Regions from separate parts of the Aminobacter sp. P9b genome, predicted to be linked through region 3. Evidence: predicted binding sites of a transcription regulator. Region 3 holds the regulator's gene; each other region holds the start of a gene.
What was found. Region 3 encodes LexA, which represses DNA repair genes until DNA is damaged. Its sites were predicted from a motif close to TGTTCNNNNTGTGTTCNG; they were not measured.
Positions count from the first base shown of each region.

Region 1: the regulator LexA is predicted to act here: its motif matches at 6,266-6,283, upstream of WHT83_RS19750 (ATP-dependent helicase).
Region 2: the regulator LexA is predicted to act here: its motif matches at 4,595-4,612, upstream of recA (recombinase RecA).

Region 1 covers NZ_CP150082.1:3,997,872-4,005,917, reverse strand. The annotation lists gene WHT83_RS19790 (50S ribosomal protein L11 methyltransferase) at 1-283, opposite strand, end outside; gene WHT83_RS19785 (SCO family protein) at 305-883, opposite strand; gene WHT83_RS19780 (hypothetical protein) at 918-1,121, opposite strand; gene WHT83_RS19775 (CreA family protein) at 1,240-1,722, shown strand; gene WHT83_RS19770 (DapH/DapD/GlmU-related protein) at 1,759-2,400, shown strand; gene WHT83_RS19765 (low affinity iron permease family protein) at 2,482-2,862, shown strand; gene WHT83_RS19760 (hypothetical protein) at 2,943-3,248, shown strand; gene WHT83_RS19755 (DUF1059 domain-containing protein) at 3,307-3,498, opposite strand; gene WHT83_RS19750 (ATP-dependent helicase) at 3,727-6,225, opposite strand; gene WHT83_RS19745 (glyoxalase superfamily protein) at 6,493-7,035, shown strand; gene WHT83_RS19740 (dienelactone hydrolase family protein) at 7,166-8,044, shown strand.
Region 2 covers NZ_CP150082.1:2,912,176-2,920,221, forward strand. The annotation lists gene WHT83_RS14270 (cysteine desulfurase) at 1-843, shown strand, start outside; gene WHT83_RS14275 (SUF system Fe-S cluster assembly protein) at 849-1,247, shown strand; gene sufA (Fe-S cluster assembly scaffold SufA) at 1,351-1,731, shown strand; gene WHT83_RS14285 (TfoX/Sxy family protein) at 1,747-2,061, shown strand; gene WHT83_RS14290 (hypothetical protein) at 2,064-2,387, opposite strand; gene WHT83_RS14295 (pseudouridine-5'-phosphate glycosidase) at 2,570-3,493, opposite strand; gene WHT83_RS14300 (carbohydrate kinase family protein) at 3,514-4,455, opposite strand; gene recA (recombinase RecA) at 4,737-5,828, shown strand; gene alaS (alanine--tRNA ligase) at 6,067-8,046, shown strand, end outside.
Region 3 covers NZ_CP150082.1:3,471,401-3,479,446, forward strand. The annotation lists gene WHT83_RS17085 (hypothetical protein) at 345-635, shown strand; gene WHT83_RS17090 (response regulator) at 988-1,665, shown strand; gene WHT83_RS17095 (HAMP domain-containing sensor histidine kinase) at 1,823-3,010, shown strand; gene WHT83_RS17100 (porin) at 3,488-4,546, shown strand; gene lexA (transcriptional repressor LexA) at 4,793-5,509, shown strand; gene WHT83_RS17110 (ComEC/Rec2 family competence protein) at 5,546-7,789, opposite strand.

The sequences.
Region 1 (8,046 bases), 530 kb from region 3:
GCTTCAGGCCTTCGAGCGACTTTGCCACCCAGTCGATATCGGGCAGGATCTCGCGGGCGATCGGACCGGTGTGGCCGGCATCAGTGAGGGCTGCGGCCATGCGGCGCTCGATGTCTGCAACGTCGCCGTCCGTATAGAGCGACACTTCGTGGATATCACGGTCTTCATCGACCTCGATCACCGCGATTGGCCATCCATCCTCCTCGAAAATTGTGTCGAGCGAGGCGAAGATGCGGTTTGCCGCTTCGCGGCCGGTGGTGAAATAGAGCCGTGTCTGGGTCATGTCGGGTCCGGTCGAGGAGGGTCAGCCTTCGTTCGCCAGCCGCTTGAGCTTGGCGAGCGCAGTCTCTGGGTTCTCCTCATAGGCGATGGTGCCGAAGAAATCACCCTTGCTGTCGAGCAGCAGGACCGACGCGGTGTGGTCCATGGTGTAGTCGCCGCCCTCGGTCTCGACCTTCTTGGAATAGATGCCGAAGGACTTGGACATGGCCGCGATCTTGGCCGGGTCGCCGGTGATGCCGGTGATGCGGTCGGAGACGTTGGTGACGTAGCTGTTCATCACTTCGGGCGTGTCACGCTCGGGATCGACCGAGACGAAATAGGCTCGGATGTTCTTGCCTTCGTCGCCCATCTGCTTGAGCAGGCCGTCGAGCTCGAACAGCGTCGTCGGGCAGACCTCCGGGCAGTGGGTGAAGCCGAAGAAGACGGCGCTCGGCTGGCCGCGGAAGGCGGCTTCGGTGATCTCGGCGCCCTTCTGGTCGACGAGCACGAAAGGCGCGCCGAAGGCCTGGGCGCTGTTTTTGCTGCTGTACCAGTCGAAGGTCAGCCAGCCGACGCCGGCGGCCATCAGGATCAGAATGCCGGCAAGGATCGTGCGCATCATCGAATGTGATTCCATGGTGTGATTGGTAACGGCTTCAGAAGCACCAGGACATGCCTGCTTCGACCAGTGACATGAAGATGCCGGCGTCCTTGTCCAGCCAGGAGGCAAAGGCGAGGCCGCTGGACGCCGCAAACGCCGCCAGGCCGAGCGCGATCCACGCGACGGTCTTGAGCGATATGGGCAGGGCCTGTTTCATCAACCCTACATAGCGCGCCGCGCGCTTTGCCAAAAGGGACATGTTGACGCCCTCATTCGTCCACGAGACACCATTTCGAGAGCAGGATGCATCATGATGCGGCTTGCAACGCGCTGGCCGCCGACCCAAGTGTGGGCGGACACCATTCCAGGAGGTTTCGATGCGGCTTGCCTTTTCCGTCCTTGCCCTCACGCTCGGGGCCGCGGCTCCAGCCTTTGCCCAGCAGGTGGGCGAAGTCGGCGTCGACTGGCTCGGCAACGACATCATCGTCGAGGCGATCAAAGACCCCGAGGTAGAGGGCATCACCTGCCACGTCTCCTATTTCGACCGCGGCGTGATCGACCGGCTGCAGAAGGGCAACTGGTTTGAGAACCCCTCCGATTCGGCGATTTCCTGCCGCCAGACCGGGCCGATCACCATCGGCGAGATCGATCTGGGCGAGGAAGGCGAAGAGGTGTTCAAGCAGGGCATCAGCCTGATCTGGAAGGAGCAGGTGGTGAACCGCATCTACGACAAGAGGAACGAGACGCTGATCTATCTCGCGCATTCGCGCCAGGTGCAGGACGGCTCGGCCAAGATGTCGATGACGACGGTGCCGCTTTACGGCCAGGAGGTCGTCTGGACCAAGGGCAAGCCGCAATAACTTGCGGGCGAGGTGGCGCGGGCGTAAATCCGCGTCATGGACACACCAGCAGACCTTCGCTTCAAAGACGACGAACCGCGCATCCACCCGACATCAGAGCTGAAAGGCTGCCGGCTCGGCCGTCATGTCGCTGTCGGCGAACGTGTCGTGCTGCGCGAGGTCGTCGTCGGCGACTACTCCTATTTCGAGCGCCACGCCGAGGCGATCTACACCACCATCGGCAAGTTCTGCTCGATCGCGGCCAACACCCGCATCAACGCGCTCGAACATCCGATGGAGCGGCTGACCACCCACAAGGTGAGCTACCGCCCCAACGAGTATTTCCGCTATCTCGGCGTCGACGGCGATTTTCGCGAGCGCCGCAGGGCAAAGCCGGTGAGCATCGGCCATGACGTGTGGATCGGCCATGGCGCGGTCATCATGCCCGGGGTGACGATCGGCAATGGTGCGGTGATGGGGGCGAATGCGGTGGTGACGAAGGATGTGGCGCCGTTCGAGATCTTCGTCGGCGTGCCGGCCAGGCGGCTGAAGATGCGGTTTCCCGCCGAAATCGCCGCCCGCATCGAAGCATTGGCCTGGTGGGACTGGCCGGCCGAGCGGCTGTTCGAGGCCATTCCCGACATGCAGAGCCTGCCCATCGAGGCGTTTCTCGACCGCTGGGAGGCGGCCACGGGCTGATGCCGAGGCGTCGCTGTCACAGCGGCACGGAACCGGGAGTGGATGTCGCGTGTTTTCCTTCGCCGGACGAAGGGATCTGCGATGTTCGAGAGGGTGTTCACCAGGATTGCCAACAGGGTTGCTTATGCCGCCGGGCTGCCGCTGACCTTTCTCGGCTGCTGCCTGATCGTGCTCGCATGGGCGGTCTCCGGGCCTGTGTTCGGCTTTTCCGACACCTGGCAGCTGGTCATCAATACCGGCACGACCATCATCACGTTCCTGATGGTGTTCCTGATCCAGAATACGCAGAACCGCGATGGCGCGGCGATGCAGGCCAAGCTCGACGAGCTTATCCGCGTCGGGAAGGCGCAGAACTATTTCATCGGTATCGAGCACCTGACCGAGACCGAGGTCGAGGAAATCAGACGCAAATGCGAAGAAGCGGCCAAGCGGCACGACGCGAAAGCGAGGGCAAAAGCGTAAGTGGCGCCGCGGTCCAGCTTCTGGAAGGTTGACGCTGGGCGGCCTGGGGAACAAAATCGAAGCGGGTTGGGTTTTGTGGCGTGACTGATTGGTTGGACATCCTGAAAGAGCAGGCCAAAACCGGCGCGGAGATGGCGCGTGAGGTGCCCGCGACGCTTGCCAACCCCGACATCAGCCGCGACCAGGTGAAGAAGCTGTTTGCCGCGCTTGAGCAGCAGGCCGAATTCGTCGAGAAGCTGCGGCAGGTGCTCGAGGCCAATGATTTCGAGCCCGAAGTGCTGGTCGCCGCCGAAAAGCTGGAAGACCGCTATGCCGAACTGGCGGCATCCGTTGCCGAGCGGCTGAAGGCGATGCGCGGCGGCAGCGCGCCGACCCGCCGGCAGTAAGGTTCCTCCTGCCTGAGAAGCAAGCCGGGTGCGCCTTGCGCGAACGTGCGGGCGATGTTCAGGCCGGTGCCGTGCCGCTGTGAATGACCTTCTTGATTTCTGCACGGAATCCCGGAGTGTCCTTTTCGCCATGGACCGCTACCGCGTGCTGGACGGCGGCGTTGATCAGCTCGTCCTCGGTATCGGCGGCGATCGCCACCGTGCACTTCATTTCGCTCGGGAATTCACGGCAATCGATATATTGGCGCATCGTCTTCGCCTCCCTGCGATAAAAGTTAGCGCTTGCTAATTTTATGCCTAGGACGACCAAGCGGCAACCGATATGTGGGCCCGCCAAGCGGTTCGGGCCGGGGCCACGATGTAGGCGGGTGGCCGAGCGCGATCTCGCGCGGCTAAAGGCTCGGGCTGCGGAGGAGGGGATGCCCTACCAGACGCTGATCAACTCGATCCTGCATAAGTATGTGGAGGGGTGAAGGCCTCATACCGCGTTCACAAACCCGTCCAGCACCTTCTTCTGTCCGGCCTTGTCGAAGTCGATGGTCAGCTTGTTGCCGTCGATGGCCGAGATGTTGCCGTTGCCGAATTTTTGGTGGAACACGCGGTCCCCTACCTTGAAGCGCGACGGTTCTGACGCGACGGACTTGGCCACCAGCTCGCCCTCGATGGTACGGCCCTTGACCGAGCCGCGGCCGGCGCCAAAGCCTGAATCGGTTTCGCCATAGCCGATGCGCTCGACCGAATGACCGGAGCGCGAGCCCCAGTTACGGTCGGTGGCTTCGGTGCGGTTCTGCTGCGCGCGCTGCCAACCCGGCGTGGCATAGGTGTTGGAGAAGGATTTCTGGCCGACGTCGTCGAACCGCGAGGCGCCGTAGGGGTTGCGGCCGCCGCCACCGTAGCCGCCGTATGAATTGCCGGCGTCGGCGACCTCGACATGCGCCTCGGGCAGTTCGTCGAGGAACCGCGAGGGGATTGTCGATTGCCACAGGCCGTGGATGCGGCGGTTGGAGACGAACCACAGATGCAGGTTCTTCTTGGCGCGGGTGAGGCCGACATAAGCGAGGCGGCGTTCTTCCTCCAAGCCCGAGCGGCCGCCCTCGTCGAGCGCGCGCTGGTGCGGGAACAGGCCTTCCTCCCAGCCGGGCAGGAACACGGTCTCGAACTCCAGGCCCTTGGCCGAGTGCAGCGTCATGATGTTGACGGCGTCGAGGTCCTCGTTCTTGTCGGCATCCATGACGAGCGCGACATGTTCGAGGAACGAGCGCAGCGATTCGTATTCCTCCATCGAGCGGATGAGTTCTTTGAGGTTTTCGAGCCGTCCCGGCGCTTCGGCCGAGCGGTCGTTCTTCCACATGTCGGTGTAGCCGCTCTCTTCGAGGATGGTCTCGGCGAGTTCGTTGTGCGGCGTGTTGTCGAGCGCCTTTTGCCAGCGCTCGAAATTGGCCGCGACCTCGCGCAAGGCGGCACGCGGCTTGGGCTTGAGCTCGTCGCTTTCGGCCAGATTGCGCGCCGCTTCGAGCATCGGCACGCCAAGGGCGCGGGCGGTGTCGTGGACCTGGCGGATGGCGGCTTCGCCAAGGCCGCGCTTGGGGATGTTGACGATACGCTCGAAGGCGAGGTCGTCGGCGCCCTGGGCGACGACGCGGAAATAGGCCATGGCGTCGCGGATTTCCTGGCGCTCGTAAAAGCGCGGGCCGCCGACGACCCGGTAGTTGACGCCAAGGGTGACGAAGCGGTCTTCGAACTCGCGCATCTGGAACGAGGCGCGGACGAGAATCGCCATGTCGTTGAGGTTGTGCTTCTGGCGCTGCAGTTGCTCGATCGTTTCGCCGACGGCGCGGGCTTCCTCCTCGGAGTCCCAGGCGGCGTGGACATTGACCTTGCCGTCTTCGGGATCGTTGCGATCGGTGAACAGCGTCTTGCCGAAGCGGCCCTCATTATGGGCGATGAGATGGGAAGCGGCACCGAGGATATGGGCGGTGGAGCGGTAGTTGCGCTCGAGCCGGATGACGACGGCACCCGGAAAATCCTTGTCGAAGCGCAGGATGTTGTCGACCTCGGCCCCGCGCCAGCCATAGATCGACTGGTCGTCGTCGCCGACGCAGCAGACGTTCTTCTGGCCCGGCGCGCCGGTCTCCTGCGCGAGCAGGCGCAGCCACATATATTGCGCGGTGTTGGTGTCCTGATACTCGTCGACGAGGATGTATTTGAAGCGCTTGTGGTATTCCTTCAACACGTCAGGATAGGCGCGGAAGATGCGGATCGGGTGGCACAAAAGGTCGCCGAAATCACAGGCGTTCAGCGTCTGGAGCCGGTCCTGATAGGCCTTGTAGAGTTCGCGGCCCTTGCCGTTGGCGAAGGCGCGCGCATCGCCCTCGGGGATCTCGGCCGGGCCGAGCCCCTTGTTCTTCCAGCCGTCGATCATCATGGCGAACTGGCGCGCCGGCCAGCGCTTGTCGTCGAGGCCTTCGGCCTGGATCAACTGCTTGATGAGGCGGATGACGTCGTCGGTATCGAGGATGGTGAAGTCGGAGCGCAGGCCGGCCAGTTCGGCATGGCGGCGCAGCATCTTGACGCCGATGGAGTGGAAGGTGCCGAGCCAGGGCATGCCCTCGACGGCTTCGCCGACAAGCAGGCCGATGCGCTGCTTCATCTCGCGCGCGGCCTTGTTGGTGAAGGTGACGGCGAGGATCTGGCTGGGGTAGGCGCGGCCCTGGCTGACGATATGGGCGATGCGGGTGGTGAGCACGCGCGTCTTGCCAGTGCCGGCGCCGGCGAGCACCAGGACCGGGCCTTCGGTGGTCTCGACAGCTTGGCGCTGCTCGGGGTTCAGGCCCTTGAGATAGTCGGCTGCGGCGGGCGCCTGGCGGGCGGCCATGGCGCGCGCGGCAATACCGCTCGGCGCAGGTGTGCTGCCGGGCCGGGGCGGCATTCCGCCGGGCTCGTCGAAAAACGGCATGTCGTCCGGAAAGTCTGACATTTGCCCCGAATGTAGTGATTCGGGGCGGAAAGGCCAGCCGCGTCTCTGTTTTGTTCTGGTTTAGGCGGGGAAAGTGGCGGCCTTGACCTGAATGCTCTGGCATGGCTAGCTTGCCACACGGCTGGATGTGGCCGGCAGCCCGCGCCCCGACAAGGGGTATGGCGAACACATCGGACGCTTCCGTCACCTGATCCCAAGGGATGGTGAGAGCATCGGCAATGCGGGCACTGATGGACATGCTCACCGGAACCCGAGGATCGGAAGATCATGCGAACCTATCGTGATGCAAAGGCGATGGCGAAGGCCATGCGCGAGGCGCTTGCCCAAAAGAACCTCGATGTCAGCCACAGCGAGGCGCTCGAAATCGTCGCCCGGCAGTTCGGTGTCGACAATTGGAATATCCTGTCGAGCAAGCTGGAGAAGGTGGAAGAGCCTGCCACCGGTGCGGTGAGCTTCACCCAGCCGGTGCCGATCTTCCGCATCTTCGACGAGGATAAGGCGAGGGGCTTCTACGAGGGCTTTCTCGACTGCAAGGTCGACTGGGAGCATCGCTTCCATCCCGGCGCGCCGCTCTACTGCCAGGTGTCGCGCGGTGGCTTGAGGCTGCACCTGTCGGAGCATTCCGGCGACGCCAGCCCCGGTGCGACCGCTGTCTGCTACATGCAGGGTGTAGAAGCATTCCAGAAGGGGCTGATCGCCAAGGACTACAAATACAATCGTCCGGGCCTGCAGCATCAGGACTGGGGGCTGGAGTGCGAGGTGATCGACCCGTTCGGCAACCGCATCCGCTTCATGGAAAGCCAGGATTGATCAGCGCCTTAGCTGCGCCCGAGGCCCGGGCACCTCCACTGCACGGCGGTGCCCATTCACGCAACCGTGACACCACCTACATTTGCATACGCTAAACTCGCCGCCTGATGTCGAAGACAGGGAGCGAGCCATGACCAGACCTGCCATCACCCAGGCGATGATCGACGCCTACGACGAATACACCCATCTGACGCTCGACCGGCGCCATTTCATGGAGACGCTGACAAGGCTCACCGGATCGGCTGCCGCGGCGGCGGTGATTGCGCCGATGCTTTCGGCCAACCAGGCGCGGGCGGCCATCGTTGCCGAGGACGACACGCGGCTCAAGGCCGAGGAGATCACCTATCCCGGCGGTGCCGGCGAGATGAAGGGCTATCTCGTCCAACCGGCGGAAAATGCGGGCAAGCTGCCGACGATCATCGTCATCCACGAAAACCGGGGCCTCAATCCGCATATCCGCGACGTGGCGCGGCACATCGCGCTCGAAGGCTTCGTCGCGCTGGCGCCCGACTATCTGTCGCCGCTCGGCGGCACGCCGCCTGACGAGGAAAAGGCGCGCGAGATGTTCGGCCAATTGGATGCTGCGCAGACGGTGGCCAACGGCGTCGCGACGGTGGCTTTCCTGAAGGGTCACGAAAGCGGGAACGGCAAGGTCGGCGCGGTCGGCTTTTGCTGGGGCGGTGGCACTGTCAATCTGCTTGCCGTCAACGCGCCGGACCTCGGCGCTGGCGTCGCCTATTATGGCGCGCAGCCCAAGGACGAGGCGGCAATCGCCAACATCAAGGCGGCACTGCTCTTGCATTATGCCGGGATGGACGAGCGCATCAACGCCGGCATCGACGCCTACAAGGCGGCGCTGACGAAGGCTGGCAAGGATTTTGAGGTTCACGTCTATGACGGCGCCCAGCACGCCTTCAACAACGACACGTCCGAGGCGCGCTACAACAAGGAGGCGGCGGACCTGGCCTGGGGCCGGACAATTGCCTTCTTCAAGGAGAAGCTGGCCTGATC
Region 2 (8,046 bases), 560 kb from region 3:
ATCGTGCCGTGGCATTTCATCCGCGAACGCCAGGGCGCCAAGCTGGTCTGGGTGCCGGTCGACGATCTCGGCGCCTTCCACATCGAGGAATTCGAAAAGCGCCTGACCGACCGCACCAGGCTGATCGCCGTCACGCACATGTCGAATGCGCTCGGCACCGTGACGCCGATCAAGGAGATCTGCCGCATTGCGCGCGCGCGCGGCATCCCCGTGCTGGTCGACGGCAGCCAGAGCGCGGTCCACATGCCGGTCGACGTCCAGGATCTCGACTGCGACTTCTTCGTCATGACCGGCCACAAGCTCTACGGTCCCTCAGGCATAGGTGTGCTCTACGGCAAGCGCGAGCTGCTTGAGCGCATGCGTCCCTTCCACGGCGGCGGCGAAATGATCGTCGAGGTCACAGAGGACGTCGTCACCTACAACGAGCCGCCGCACCGCTTCGAGGCCGGCACGCCGCCGATCGTCCAGGCTATCGGCCTGGGTGCTGCGCTCGACTACATGGACAGTATCGGCCGCGAGCGCATCGCCGCGCATGAAGCGATGCTGCGCGACTACGCCCATGAGCGGCTGCGCGCCATCAACTCGCTGCGCATCTTCGGCGATGCGCCCGGCAAGGGCGCCATCGTCTCCTTCGAGCTGCAGGGCATCCACGCTCACGACGTGTCGATGGTCATCGACCGCCAGGGCGTCGCCGTGCGTGCCGGCACGCACTGCGCCCAGCCGCTGTTGAAACGCTTCGGCGTAACCTCCACATGCAGGGCATCCTTCGCCATGTACAATACGAAGGCCGAGATTGACGTCCTGGCCGAAGCGCTTGAAAAAGCGCGTAAATTCTTCGGGTGAGCACCATGGAAGACGTTATCGCCGCCACAATTGACGACACCGCGCCGGAAACGGCGGGCAAGGGAATCGTTTCGGCCTCGGCCATCCCAGCCGCCGAGCTGGCGCGGCTGACCGACGACATCGTTTCGGCGCTGAAGACGGTCTACGACCCGGAAATCCCCGCCGACATCTACGAGCTCGGCCTGATCTACAAGATCGACATCGAGGACGACCGCACCGTCAAGATCGACATGACGCTGACCGCGCCCGGCTGCCCGGTCGCCGGCGAAATGCCCGGGTGGGTGCAGAACGCCGTCGGCGCCGTCGAAGGTGTCTCGGGCGTCGAGGTCAACATGACCTTCGATCCACCATGGACCCCCGACCGTATGTCGGAAGAGGCCCAGGTCGCGGTGGGGTGGTATTGAGCCAAGCGACGGTGGTGCTTGCATGGACATGCAATCTTCACCATCTTAGCTCTGGAATGAGTCATTCCCCGGGCCTTGAACCCGGCGACGAATGGAGACTGGAATGGGACGCTTCGCCGTCATCTCAATGACCGACCGGGCCGCCGACCGCGTGCGCGAGATCATGGCCACGCGCGAAAACGCGCAGGGCATTCGTCTTGGCATCAAGAAGGGCGGCTGCGCCGGCATGGAATACACGGTCGACCTGGTGACCGAGCCGAACCCCAAGGACGACCACATCGAGCGCGATGGCGCCCATGTCTATGTCGCGCCTGAGGCGGCACTCTTCCTGTTCGGCACCGAGATGGATTTCGAGATCACCACGCTGCGCACCGGCTTCACCTTCTCCAATCCGAACCAGAGTTCGGCCTGCGGCTGCGGCGAATCCGTCGAACTCAAGCCCGCCGACCTCAAGGCGCTCGCCGAAGCGCGCGCGCAGGTCTGACAGACGAGCTCACCAATGAGCGACGAAGCCATCCGCGAGACCTTCTCCGGCCTTGGCGAAATCACGATCCGGAAAATGTTTGGCGGCAAGGGCATATATTGCGACGGCCTGATCGTCGGCGTCGAGGTGCGCGGCGAGATGATGCTCAAGGCCGATGCGGTGAGTGCGCCGGGTTTCGAGGCTGCCGGCGCGAAGCGCTGGACCGATGCCGGCGGCAGACCGGTGAACATGCCTTACTGGACCATTCCCGACAGTGCGATCGACGATCCCGACGAACTGGCCGCCTGGACGCGCAAGGCCTATGAGGCAGCACTCCGTACCAGGAAGTAGTGCTACATCGCATCGGGCGGCACGAAGAAGCAGTTCTCATGCTCTTCCGTCGGATGCAGGCAGATGTGGAATTGGCCGTCCCGAGACGGAATTTCCGAGCCGTAGGGCACGAAATAGCGGTTTCGGTGCGTAACCTTGCGATGATCGCCGGGATCGAGGACGACCGTCCAGCCGCCGCCGCGTTCCAGAACGGCGCTTCCCGGTATGCTCTGGCAGTCGCCGTCGACGGCATCGCCCTGGCAGCAGGCCGGTGGGTAGGTCCAGCCCGAGGCTGTTTGATGCGCGCCCGACTGCGGTGTGCCGGCGACAGTGGCGATTACCAGCAAAGCGCATCTCTGGCTCCGCCATCGCGGCGGATTCCGCTGCCTGCAAGCGTGGGGACCGAAAGGCATCGCGCCCCCCATCAGTCGACCCGCCTCTGCGGGTCGACCAATTCTACGACGGCTGTCGCGGTTTTTATATTAGCTAATACTAATTAGATAGAGGCGTGGTACTGGCCATCGGACTTTCAGCGGCCCAGCGAAATCGCGATCTTGGCCGCAAGCCGCGCGTTGTTTTCCACCAGCGCGATATTGGTCTTGAGGCTGGCGCCGTGGGTCAGCTCCAGGATCTTGGCCAGCAGGAACGGCGTCACCGCCTTGCCCGAGATGTTCTGGGCCTCGGCCGCCTTTTGCGCGGCCTCGATATAGCCGGCCATCCTTTCGGTCGGGATCTCGTCGCTCTCGGGCACGGGATTTGCGACCAGCAGGCCACCATCGAGGCCAAGTGCTTCGCGCGTCTGGTATAGGCGGGCGATCTTTTCCGCCGCGTCGAGCCTCAGTGGCGCCGCATAGGGCGACTTGCGCGACCAGAACGCCGGCACGATGTCGGAGCCATAGGCGACAACCGGCACGCCGCGCGTCTCCAGCACTTCCAGTGTCTTTTCGATGTCGAGGATGGCCTTGGCGCCGGCCGAGACCACGATGACGGGCGTGCGCGCCAACTCGTCGAGGTCGGCGGAGATGTCAAAGCTCTTTTCGGCGCCCTTGTGCACGCCGCCGATGCCGCCGGTGGCGAACACCTTGATGCCGACGAGATGCGCCGCAATCATCGTCGCTGCCACCGTCGTGCCACCGGTCCGGCCTTCGGCGACCGCATAGGCCATGTCGGCGCGCGACAGCTTCATGGCGCCGCCGGTCATCGCCAACGACTCGCGCTCGCCGTCGGACAGGCCGATCTTGATGCGGCCGTTGACCACCGCGATGGTTGCCGGCACCGCACCTTCGTCGGTGATGATCTTCTCTACATTCGCCGCCATCGCGCTGTTGTCGGGATAGGGCATGCCATGGGTGATGATGGTGCTTTCGAGCGCCACGACCGCCTTGCCTGCGGCGAGCGCGGCTGCAACGGGGGCGTGGATATCGATGAAGGGGCGGGCGGTTTCTGGCGTCATGGTGATCTCCTTGGTCCGCGTCATGCCATTTCCCGGGCTTGCGGCACAAGGGCCAGCACCTCGTCGAAGGCTGCTTGGCCGAGTTCCGGTACGGCAGATGGGCTCTCGATCGCCAGTATGGCGGCGGCGATGCCTTGTCTCAATGCGCTTGCCAGCCCTTCGCCGCGCAGCAAGGCGACCGTAGTCGTACCCGCCAGCGCGTCACCGGCGCCGGTGACGTCGACGACCTGGCGCGGTGCCGGCGGGGCGATCATCGAAAGCCCTTCGGCGTCATAGGCAAAGACCGCGCTGCCGCCGGCAGTGACGACGCCGCGCCCGAGGCCCGCGGCGCGCAGCCCTTCCACGATCTCGGTCGCGTCGGCGTCCGCATCGGTTCCCGCAAGCACCGCCGCCTCGCGCCGGTTCATGAACAGGCACGACAGCCTGTCGAGGATTGGCACCATCCGCACCGCCTTTGCCGGCGATATGGCGATGGCAAACAGCGGCACCGCGCCGGCTGCTTCCGCCAGGCGCCAAAGTGCCGCCTCTGGCAGGTTGGCGTCGCAGAGCACGGCATCGGTGGCGGCGATCGCCTCCAGCACCTTGGCGCGCCGCATCTGCTTGGGGAAGGCCAGTTCGTACAGTCCCATGTCGGCAAGCGCGGCTACGACATCGCCGTTACGGTCGAGCAATGCCGTGTAGCTCGGCGTCGCGCGGTCGAGAAAGACCGACGACAGGTCCGAGATGCCATTGGCCCCGATTTCCGCTGCCACCGCCTCGCCGGCGGCATCGCCGCCCCGCACCGACATCAACGAACCAGCCGCTCCCCGCCGGACCGCACCGCGCAGCGCGTTGAAGGCTCCGCCGCCGACCTCCTCGCTCATCGCCCCGGGGATCGAGGCCCCCGGCACGAAGGGAGCGGACATCCGCCCGCGACGGTCGACATGGGCGCCGCCGATGGCGAGGATTCTGGGTGACTTCATGCTTGGCTGTCCGGTGGGCGTTTAACGCGGCGAACTTAGTGTTCCATGCGAGAGGCGGCAACCGCCCGCGATTCGCCAAGACGGGTTTTGCCGGGCAACGGGCTATTTGGCCCATGCGGCATATGATTATACACAGTTTGAAAACAAAAAAAGAACATGGCAAGAAATGTCATTTTATTTCAATATGTTGGCCGCTCTTGCCAAATGTGAACAAAACCGGTACAAATTTATATCGGCATCGGACAGTCCGGCCTTCATTGACGACTACGGGGTGATGTATCATGGCTCAGAATTCATTGCGGCTTGTAGAGGAAAATTCGGTGGACAAATCCAAGGCTCTGGACGCGGCGCTGTCGCAGATCGAACGCGCCTTCGGCAAGGGCTCGATCATGCGTCTCGGTGCCAATGAGCAGGTTGTCGAGATTGCTACAGTCTCCACCGGCTCGCTCGGTCTCGACATCGCGCTCGGTGTCGGCGGCCTGCCGCGCGGACGCATCGTTGAAATCTATGGTCCAGAAAGCTCGGGCAAGACGACGCTTGCTCTCCACACCGTTGCTGAAGCCCAGAAAAAGGGCGGCATCTGCGCTTTTGTCGATGCCGAGCACGCGCTCGATCCGGTCTATGCCCGCAAGCTTGGCGTCGATCTGGAAAACCTGCTGATCTCGCAGCCCGACACCGGCGAGCAGGCGCTGGAAATCTGCGACACGCTGGTGCGCTCCGGCGCCATCGACGTGCTGGTCGTCGACTCGGTGGCGGCATTGACGCCGCGCGCCGAAATCGAAGGCGAGATGGGCGAGTCTTTGCCCGGCCTGCAGGCCCGCCTGATGAGCCAGGCGCTGCGCAAGCTGACCGCTTCGATCTCGCGCTCCAACACCATGGTCATCTTCATCAATCAGATCCGCATGAAGATCGGCGTCATGTACGGTTCGCCCGAAACGACGACCGGCGGCAACGCGCTCAAGTTCTATGCCTCGGTCCGCCTCGACATCCGCCGCATCGGCTCGGTCAAGGACCGCGACGAGGTCGTCGGCAACCAGACCCGCGTCAAGGTGGTCAAGAACAAGCTGGCGCCGCCCTTCAAGCAGGTCGAGTTCGACATCATGTACGGCGAGGGCGTTTCCAAGACCGGCGAACTCGTCGATCTCGGCGTCAAGGCGGGTGTTGTCGAGAAATCGGGCGCCTGGTTCTCCTACAATTCGCAGCGTCTGGGGCAGGGACGTGAGAACGCCAAGCTATTCCTGCGCAACAATCCCGACGCGGCGCGCGAAATCGAACAGCTGCTCAGGCAGAATGCCGGGCTGATCGCCGAGAAGTTCCTCGAGAACGGCTCACGCGAAGAAGATGACGGCGAGGACGAAGCCGGGGCGATGTAACAGCGCCCAGGGCTGGATCGATAAGGTCCAAGGACAGTCAATCCATGCGACCGCTGGCCATCGTGCCGGCGGTTTGCGCTTGTGCAGCCGGCTTTGACCATCCGGGCGGCGGAATTGCGGGCTTTTGCCGGTCCGGGGTTTCTGGACAGTGTTAAGGTGGGCCGCTAAAAGGCCAGTTCCAATTTCCGCCTGCAAGGGTGGGAAGCATCTGTCCAGGGCGGCGATCAAAGGCGGCAATATGAGTGGCGTGAACGAGATCCGGTCGACATTTCTCGACTACTTCAAAAAGAACGGGCACGAGGTGGTGGCCTCAAGTCCGCTCGTGCCGCGCAACGACCCGACCTTGATGTTCACCAATGCCGGTATGGTGCAGTTCAAGAACGTCTTCACGGGCCTCGAGACGCGTTCCTATTCGCGTGCCGCGACCGCCCAGAAGAGCGTACGCGCCGGCGGCAAGCACAACGATCTCGACAATGTCGGCTACACCGCCCGCCATCTCACCTTCTTCGAAATGCTCGGCAATTTCTCGTTTGGCGACTATTTCAAGGAGCGCGCCATCGAGCTCGCCTGGAATCTGATCACCAAGGAATACGGGCTGAACAAGGACAAGCTGCTCGTCACCGTCTACCACACCGACGACGAGGCGGCCGGCTACTGGAAGAAGATCGCCGGCTTCTCCGATGACCGCATCATCCGCATCGCCACGTCGGACAATTTCTGGGCCATGGGCGATACCGGTCCTTGCGGACCGTGCTCCGAGATATTCATCGATCGCGGCGACCACATCTGGGGCGGACCTCCCGGCAGCCCCGAGGAGGATGGCGACCGTTTCCTCGAATTCTGGAACCTCGTCTTCATGCAATACGAGCAGGTGACGAAGGAGGAGCGCATCGACCTGCCGCGGCCATCCATCGACACCGGCATGGGCCTAGAGCGCATGGCCTCGATTCTGCAGGGCGTCGAGACCGTATTTGAGACCGATCTGTTCCGCCATCTCATCGACGCGGCGTCTTCGGCGATCGGTCGTGGGCCGGATGCAAGCAATGTCGGCTCCTACCGCGTGATCGCGGATCACCTGCGCTCATCCTGCTTCCTCGTGGCCGACGGCGTGCTGCCGTCGAACGAAGGACGCGGCTATGTGCTCCGCCGCATCATGCGCCGCGCCATGCGCCATGCGCAATTGCTCGGCGCCAACGAACCGCTGATGTGGAAGCTGGTGCCGGCGCTGGTGCGCGAGATGGCCCAGGCCTATCCCGAGCTCGGACGCGGCGAAGCGCTCATCACCGAGACTCTGAAGCTCGAGGAAACCCGCTTCCGCAAGACGCTGGCGCGCGGCCTCGGCTTGCTGGCTGACGCCACCGAGACACTCGGCTCCGGTGACATGCTCGACGGCGAGACCGCATTCAAGCTCTACGACACCTACGGCTTCCCGCTCGACCTGACCCAGGACGCGTTGCGCCAACGCCACATTTCGGTCGACCTCGAAGCTTTCAACGCGGCCATGGCCCGCCAGAAGGCCGAGGCCCGTGCCAATTGGGCCGGTTCCGGCGAAGCTGCGACCGAGACGGTCTGGTTCGGCGTCAAGGACAGGAATGGCGCCACCGAGTTCCTCGGCTACGAGACAGAGCAGGCCGAAGGCGTGGTCCTGACGCTCATCAAGGACGGCGCCGAAGTCGCAAATGCCGCGGCAGGGGACACCGTCGCCATCATCGTCAACCAGACGCCCTTCTATGGCGAATCTGGCGGCCAGATGGGCGACACCGGCACGATGTCGGGCGAAGGTTTCGTCATTGAGGTGACCGACACGCAGAAGAAGGCGGACGGCCTCTTCGTCCATTACGGCAAGGTGACCAGCGGCAAGCTCAAGACAGGTGCTGTCGTCGAGCTGAAGGTTGACCATGCGCGCCGCACGCGCCTGCGCTCGAACCACTCGGCAACCCACCTCATCCACGAGGCCCTGCGCGAGGTGCTTGGCACCCATGTGGCGCAGAAGGGATCGCTGGTCGCGCCCGAGCGCCTGCGCTTCGACATCTCGCACAACAAGCCGATTTCGGCGGAAGAGCTCGAACAGGTCGAGCGCATGTCGAACGAGATCGTTGTCCAGAACAGCCCGGTTACGACCCGCCTGATGAGTGTCGACGACGCCATCGCCGAGGGCGCGATGGCGCTGTTCGGCGAGAAGTACGGCGACGAGGTTCGTGTGGTCTCGATGGGCACC
Region 3 (8,046 bases):
CGCGCTTTGCACACGGACATGAATTCTAATGTCCATTTGACTTTCGCCAGCGTAATGCGTCGCCGAATGAGGATCGCGCATGACGGGCGGCGGCGCATCCGGCCACCGCACCAAAAGGGCAACGCTTGTAGCCATGCTTGCAGGCAGCAGGCCTGCCTGGGCTACGGCGAACGCCAGATCAGGCGCACCCAAAGCTGCGACGCAGGCTGAATGCCTTTGGCGTCGGAAGAATCACAAAAATGTAAGTCCTCAGAAAACAGGCTGCCAAGATGGGCAGATATCCCTGTTCCATCGAGTGGTTCCACTGAGTCTGGCTCCATTCGTTGGAATAGAAAGGAAAACAAATGAAAACAACACTTGGCTACGCTCTGGTTATCCTTGCAGCAATGTCCTCCTCCAGCTTTGCCAACAGTGGATTTACGCAGGAAAGGTCCACGTTGGACCGGCTTCTCCAGGGTCACGGGACGCCGGGAGAAGCTGCAACGTCTGTGTCGAACCCGGATATTTCCTATCGGGTTCGCGAGGACGGCAAGCTGGTAAAGACCAACAGCCGCTACGGAACCGCCGAAGTTGTCCGGCCGAACTGGTGGTTCGGGATGACGACCCGCGAGCGCGAGAGCCGTGGTCTATACTAAGCGGGCCCTGCTGCCAGAATTGCATCTGATGCTCCCTCACCGCCCTGCGGTGAGGGAGCACACGTTTCCCCTCACCCTCACGAAGCCATCACCAAGTCGTTATGGCCAAGCTCCGAATCGACAAATGAAAGTCACGAAACCAACACAGTAGGGCGTGAAGCACGACGTCGCTACGACATCCGATTTGCACCAAAATCACTATAAAAACAAAAATAATTATAGAAGTATATTTCATCAAAGACACTGGATTATCATTATTGTTTCAACACAGTTAGAAAACAATTTTCCACTTTCTGTCGATTGGAATGAGCCGTTAGTGAGAAAACCACAATGGCTACATGGAAGAAGAAAAATGAGGATACTTCTTGTTGAAGATGATGACCGTACAAGCAAATATATATCAAATGGACTGATATCATCTGGACATACCGCAGATGTTCTCAATGATGGGCGCGATGCGTTGTCACTCGGTGTACGCGAAGTTTATGACGTGGCGATCGTCGATCGTATGCTACCTGGCCTAGACGGCCTGTCCCTCGTCCGTGGACTGCGCGCAGCCGGCACAAAGACGCCGATCATCTTTCTGACGTCCATGAGCGGTGTCGACGACCGGGTTGAAGGTCTGGACGCGGGGGCAGACGACTATCTGGCAAAGCCTTTTGCCTTTTCGGAACTCCTCGCCCGGGTCAATGCACTGGGACGACGGCCGCCGATCACCCAGGAGAAGTCCAAGCTCAAGGTAGCCGATCTCGATCTCGATCTCTTTCGCAGGCTGGCAAAGCGAGGCGAGACGACGATCGAACTCCTGCCGAGGGAGTTCGCGCTGCTTGAACTGCTGATGCGCAATGAGGGACGTGTGCTCACCAAGACAATGTTGCTCGAGCGCATATGGAACTTCAATTTCGATCCGCTGAGCACGGTCGTGGAAACTCACATCAGCCGCCTGCGGGCGAAAATCGACAAACCATTCGAAGTACAGCTCCTGCACACGATCCGAAACACCGGATACAGCATGCATGGCCCGCGCTAGTATAACGCGGAGCACTTCAATCCGCATAGCAGCACTGTACATAACAATATTTTTGCTCTCACTGATCGGAGCAAACATTACTTCATACAATATGATCTCGGCCTATCTCTACGAACGGCTCGACTCGAGCGTCCGGGAGCGTTTCCAAGAAATATCGATGGCCTATGAAGCCAGAGGCCTTTCCGGCGCCACGGCGATGATCGCCAGCCATGGCTTGACGCTTACTGCAGAACACAGTGTCTACACGCTCCTGTCGAAAGACGGCGATGTGCTCGCTGGAAACGCGGGCTTTGCCGACGTCCCGTTGGGCTTGTCTACGCGGACGCCGACCTATCACAACGAGTCACTCGCAAACTACCGGCTGTTTCGCGAAGAACTGGGCGACGGCTACAATCTTGTCGCCGGCTTGAGCTACGACGACACCTACCGGCTGAGAAAGATCGCTCTCTTCAGCTTTGGCTGCGCAACAGCGATAGTCCTTGCCCTGGGCCTGGGAAGCGGCGCAGTGCTTGCATTTCGAACGCGTCGTCGCATTGCTGCTTTGTCAGACACGATGAAGGCCTTCGGAGCGGGAGAACTCACAACGCGTCTGCCGGTCTCCCCGCAAAATGACGACATCGACACACTGGCACGCGAGATCAACTCCACGCTGGTGCAATTGGAGTCGAGCATTGCTGCGATGAAGCAGGTTACGACCGACATCGCGCACGATCTAAAGACCCCGATTGGTCGGCTGCTGCTTTTGCTTGAAGCCGCTTTGGATAGCCCCGATCAGGCGTCGGCCGAGACGCATATTGCAACGGCAATGGACGAAGTCACGCAGATTGCCAATACCTTCGAGGCTCTCCTTCGAATTTCGCATATTTCATCCGGTGCGCGGACATCGAGGTTCGTCAGCCTGGATCCATACGAGATCATAAAGGACATATACGAAATCTATCAGCCAATAGCCGAGGATGCCGGGCGCTCCATGAATCTGGAGCCTGAAGATCGAGCCAGCAGGTTTGCAATCAGCGCCGATCGCGATCTACTGAGGCAGATGTGCGTCAACCTGGTGGTAAATGCCATTAGGCACACCCATGAAGGAGCCTCGATACGGCTCGGCGTCAGCTATGGCCACCGCTCCTGCTCCATCCTGATTGCGGACACCGGTCCGGGAATTCCAGCGGAAGAGCGACACAAGGTGTTCAAGCGCTTCTATCGGCTCGAGAAAAGCAGAACGACCGAGGGAACCGGCTTGGGTCTCAGCCTCGTGAAGGCGATATCCGATTTCCACGACGCCTCGATTTCGCTGGCCGACAACGCGCCTGGCCTCGTGGTCGAGATAAAATTCTCGCAAGCATAATACAGAAGAAAAATCTCCGCCCGTGGAGGTCAGTCACACGGGCGGATAATTATTCACGCTGTTTGAACGAGCAGCAGGTATCTGCCTGAACAAAGAGATATTGCAATACTAATTTTGAGCAGACCTGTTCCTAACTTTACAAAATTGTATTGTCGCAGGATAACCGTCCAAACAACTGAGCTTGGCATCGCAACGGCATTGCATTCGAATCGAACCTTTCAGATTCGCCACGGGCCTTGACGGTCCGACACCGGTTTCAGTCTGCTCTTTTGACAGTCGCATCGAAACAAGAACCAGGTTCCTTGGGCTTTCCCACCGGAGAATTGCGACAAAACTGCAACACATGAATGACGTCAAAACAACGGGATGTATTTCTTACAGATATTTAAAGTTGGCATCGGCTCGACGTAAAGCAGGTGCCTTCCTGATCATTTCGGTCGCTTGCATGCGACTTGCCAACAGAATTGAGAGGACGAAATGATTAGATCTTTGCTGCTTGCCACCGTCGCGGTCCCGACTCTATTGCAAGGCCAGGCATATGCTGCCGACGCTGTCGCTGTGGCAGACCCGGAACAGGCCGAATATGTGCGCGTTTGCGATGTCTATGGTCCGGGCTTCTTCTACTTGCCCGGCACCGAGACCTGCCTGCGTGTCTCGGGCTATGTCCGTTATGACATCGGTGTCGGCGAGCTTCTCGGTTCCGATGTCGATGGCGATGGAAACGGCGACACCTACTACAAGCGCGCGCGTGCTGCTCTGCAGACCGACGCCCGTTCGCAGACCGAGTTCGGCACTCTGCGGGCCTATATGCAGGTCAACTTCGACTACGACAGGGGCGGCGCAATCTGGAATTACGAAGATATTTCCGGAACTGGCAGTGCCATGTACATCAACCATGCCTATCTCGAGCTTGGCGGCTTCAGGGCAGGCATGACGGATTCGGTTTTCTCGACGTTCACCGACTACGCTGGAGACGTCATCAACGATTGGTTGCTGGGCTTCGGTCCTTTCCGCACCCAGCAGATTTCCTACACCTATACCGGCCCACTCGGGTTCGCCGCCACGATCGCTCTCGAAACGGGGTCCGGAACGAACGCTGTCGAAGATTACGTCCCGAACGTCGTCGCCGGCGGCTCGTTCACCCAGGGCTGGGGCAAGGTCGCCACGGTTGCCGCCTATGACAGCCGCAACGATGTGTGGGCAGGCAAGGCGCGGGTCGACGTCGATGTGACGGACACCATTTCGCTGTTTGGCATGGTCGGCTACAAGTCGGAGGCAGACACCCGCAACTACTACGGCAACTGGGGCGGTTCCTGGGCCGTCTGGGGCGGCGGTTCGGCCAAATTTGGCGAAAAGACACGCTTCAACGCACAACTCGCCTACGACGACGACAGCAATCTCGTGGCGGTCGCCAATGTGGCCTACACTCTGGTTGAGAACTTCGTCGTCACTCCCGAACTCGTCTATGCGGACAATCTGGACGATGCCGGCGACGGCTCTGTGAGCGGGTTCCTGCGCCTCCAGGCCTCATTCTAAACAGAAGACGGGGAGCAACTGCTCCCCGTCTTCGACAAGCAATTCTGGCGGGCGTCGTCGCGGCGCCCTGACCGCCCTCCGAGCCCAAAGGCCGTTCCAGCAATACGGAAAATTCAGCCTGCACGCTACGCAGGGCTTCGCCGCCGGCGTCGGCCCCTTCAGGAAATATAAACAGTTGCAGAACACAACTGGAACAGATAGCGTTTGTTCCGGGTTTGTTTTTCTTTTGATTCCTCAGGGGTGGCCATGCTGACGCGCAAACAACACGAGCTTCTGCTGTTCATTCACGAGCGGCTGAAGGAAGCAGGCATCCCGCCATCCTTCGACGAAATGAAGGAGGCGTTGGACCTCGCCTCCAAATCCGGCATCCATCGGCTGATCACGGCGCTCGAGGAGCGTGGTTTCATCCGCCGCCTGCCCAACCGGGCACGTGCGCTTGAAGTGCTGCGCCTGCCCGATTCGATCGCGCCCGGCCTCAACGCGGCACGAAAGTTCTCGCCGAGCGTCATCGAGGGCAGCCTTGGCCGTAAACCGGAGCCATCGCGATCGTTCTCGCACGGCAATGACGACGACGTCGGCGCGGCGGTCACCATACCGGTCATGGGGCGCATCGCCGCCGGTGTGCCGATCGACGCGATCCAGCACAAGACTCATTCGATTTCGGTGCCGCCGGATATGATCATGGGCGGCGAGCATTATGCGCTCGAGGTCAAGGGCGATTCGATGATCGAGGCCGGCATCTTCGACGGCGACACGGTCGTCATCCGCAGTTCCAATACCGCCAATCCCGGCGAGATCATCGTCGCATTGGTCGATGACGAGGAAGCAACCCTCAAGCGCTTCCGCCGCAAGGGCGCCTCGATCGCCCTGGAAGCCGCCAATCCGGCCTATGAAACCCGTATCTTCGGGCCTGACCGGGTCAAGGTGCAGGGTAAGCTCGTCGGGCTGATCCGCCGCTACTGATCCTTGCATGCATGTCGGGAGCGCATTGCGCGCGACCTACTGAGCTGGCGTTGCCGGCTCCGGTGCGCCCTGACGTTTACTTTCCCGCCGATAGGGCGGCAGTCCCCTCGCCTCGCGGGAGAATTCTCGTTGCGCATGCCAGGGCCGGTATGGCGTGGCCACAGCGTGGCGGATGTCGACCTGCTGAGGAACGCCTCCCCCGCCAGGCGTCAGGAATATCGCCGCACTTCCCAAGCGTGCCAATTCACGGCTGGTGAGAACGATCGCAGCTGAGTGCGTACACACGTTGACTGCAGTGGCGTCGTTGACGACAAGAAGGTCAGCGGTGGCACAGGCGCGCCTGGCGGCTACCGCGCTTTCTGCATGAGCAACCTGCACGCCCGAGGGGTGCTCGACGAGACACAAGCCGTCGGCGCAGGAAAAGGCAGTGCCACTGCCGGAAGGGCTTGCGACGCCTGGGCTGGTCGCATTGTTCCGCTTGCTCTGGTTCGCCGGCCCCAGGCGCGTGGGGCCGACCACGTCCTCGGTCACCAAGGCACGTTTCCAATTGTCGATTGTGAACTGGTTTGGCCGAGCACGATTGACTGCAAGCCTGCCTGCACCAACCGGTACGCCCATCAGGCGCGCGTCCTCCGAGACCAGCACGTCCGGCGCTTCCGCATTCATCAATGCCAGCAGGGCGAGAGCCGCAAGCGGCAGAGCGGCAACGCGCAGCCAGGTCGTGGCCATCGATGCGATGATCAGCGCCACCGTGACAAGGACGACCGAATGCGTCGACACCAGCCCGACCGCGTCGACAGGCGAGTGCTCGGAAAACCATTTGGCCAGCGCGATCATGGCCGTCAGGCCGGCACCCATCGTATCGAGGAAGATGCCATCGAGGCGGAACGGCATGAAGAGGCCGGCAAGCACGGCAAACGGCATGACCAGTACCGAGACGATCGGCATCACTGCCAGATTGGCGACAAGACTGAGCGGCGAGACGCGCTGGAAATGCCAGGCGCCGAAGACAGCAGTGGCAAGACCTGCGATCACCGAGGTCGCGGCAAGCCCGACCGCCATCGTAGCCAACCAGCGCCACAGCTTTGAGGGCATCGACCGCTGGATGGCCGGTTGAGCTTGCTGCTCACGCCGATCGGACCACCAGGCATAGGCGCCGACAAGTGCTGCAGTCGCGGCAAACGACATCTGGAAGCTCGGGCCGACCACCTCGTGCGGCGAGATGACGATGACCACGATGGCCGAGATCGCCAGATTGCGCATGGTCAAGGAGGCCCTGTCGAACAGCACCGCCGTCAGCATCACAGCCAGCATGATGAAGCTGCGTTGCGCTGCGACCTCCGCCCCGGAAACGAACAGATAGCCCGCTGTCGCGGCCAAGGCGGCGCTTGCCGCGTATTTCTTCACCGGACGATGCGAGGAGAAGGCTGGAAAGGCGGCGAAGCCCAGCCGCATCAGCAACATCACCGTGCCGGCGACCATCGCCATGTGCAGGCCCGAGATCGAAATGATGTGGTAGAGGCCGGTGCGCCGCAGCGCCTCGTTGACGTCTTCCGGGATGCCGCCACGCACGCCGACGACCAGCGCCGCAGCAATTTCCCCTTCAGCACCACCGATGCGATCGCGAATGCGCTGGGCGATGCGGTCGCGCGCGTTTTCCACCCAGGCTGATGCCTGGCCCACGGCCGATGGCGGCTTAGCAGCAGCGGCAAGCTCCGGACCCTTCATGAAAAAGCCGCTGGCGCCGATGCCATCGAAATAGCTTTCGAAGGAGAAGTCGTAGCTTCCCGGGCGCACCGGGCCTGACGGCGGCATCAGCCTGGCGTAGCCTGTCACTTGCGAACCGGCCCTCACGCCTTCGGGGACCTTGCGGGCGATGAGCCGCACGCGATCCGGCGCATAGCGCAACACCGGCCGTTCGGTCGCCAGGATATCGAGGGTCAGGCGCAGACGGCCGTTGTCGAGGGTATCTATCTCGACTACCCGCCCTGTGATGCCGGCCGATATCGCCGCGCCGAGCATCTTGGTTGCCATCCGTTCCGTTTCAATCTTGGCAATGGCCATGCCGAGCAGGCAGATGGCCGCAGCAGCAAGCGCGTAATAAGCCAGCCTGTTCGTACGCGTCAGAAATGCGAGCACAGCCAATAGCGCGAAGGCTGCGGCCAGCGGTACAAGGGGCGGTTCGGCACGAAAGCTGAAATAGGCAAGCGCCCCGATCGCCAGAAAGACCGGCACGAGCAGGAATGCGGCGCCACGATCGAGTTCGGTTTCGATAGCCACGCGAGTGGCTCGCATGGACGAGCGGAGAGCGGCACCTTGGTCCGACCATGGCGACGACCGGGGAAAATAGTGCCGTGGCGCCCGCGGCGAGGCGTCGCCCGGGGCATCAACCTCAAGCGCGCTCGGCCGTGCCCATGCCACGGCGGGCGCAACGGGGCCGCCCAGCAACGCGCGCTCGCTGGTCTCGACCACCGGAATGTTACCGGATTCCCCCTCCCGCACGCGGTCGCCCATCGGGCCTGCCTCTTGCGCCCCAG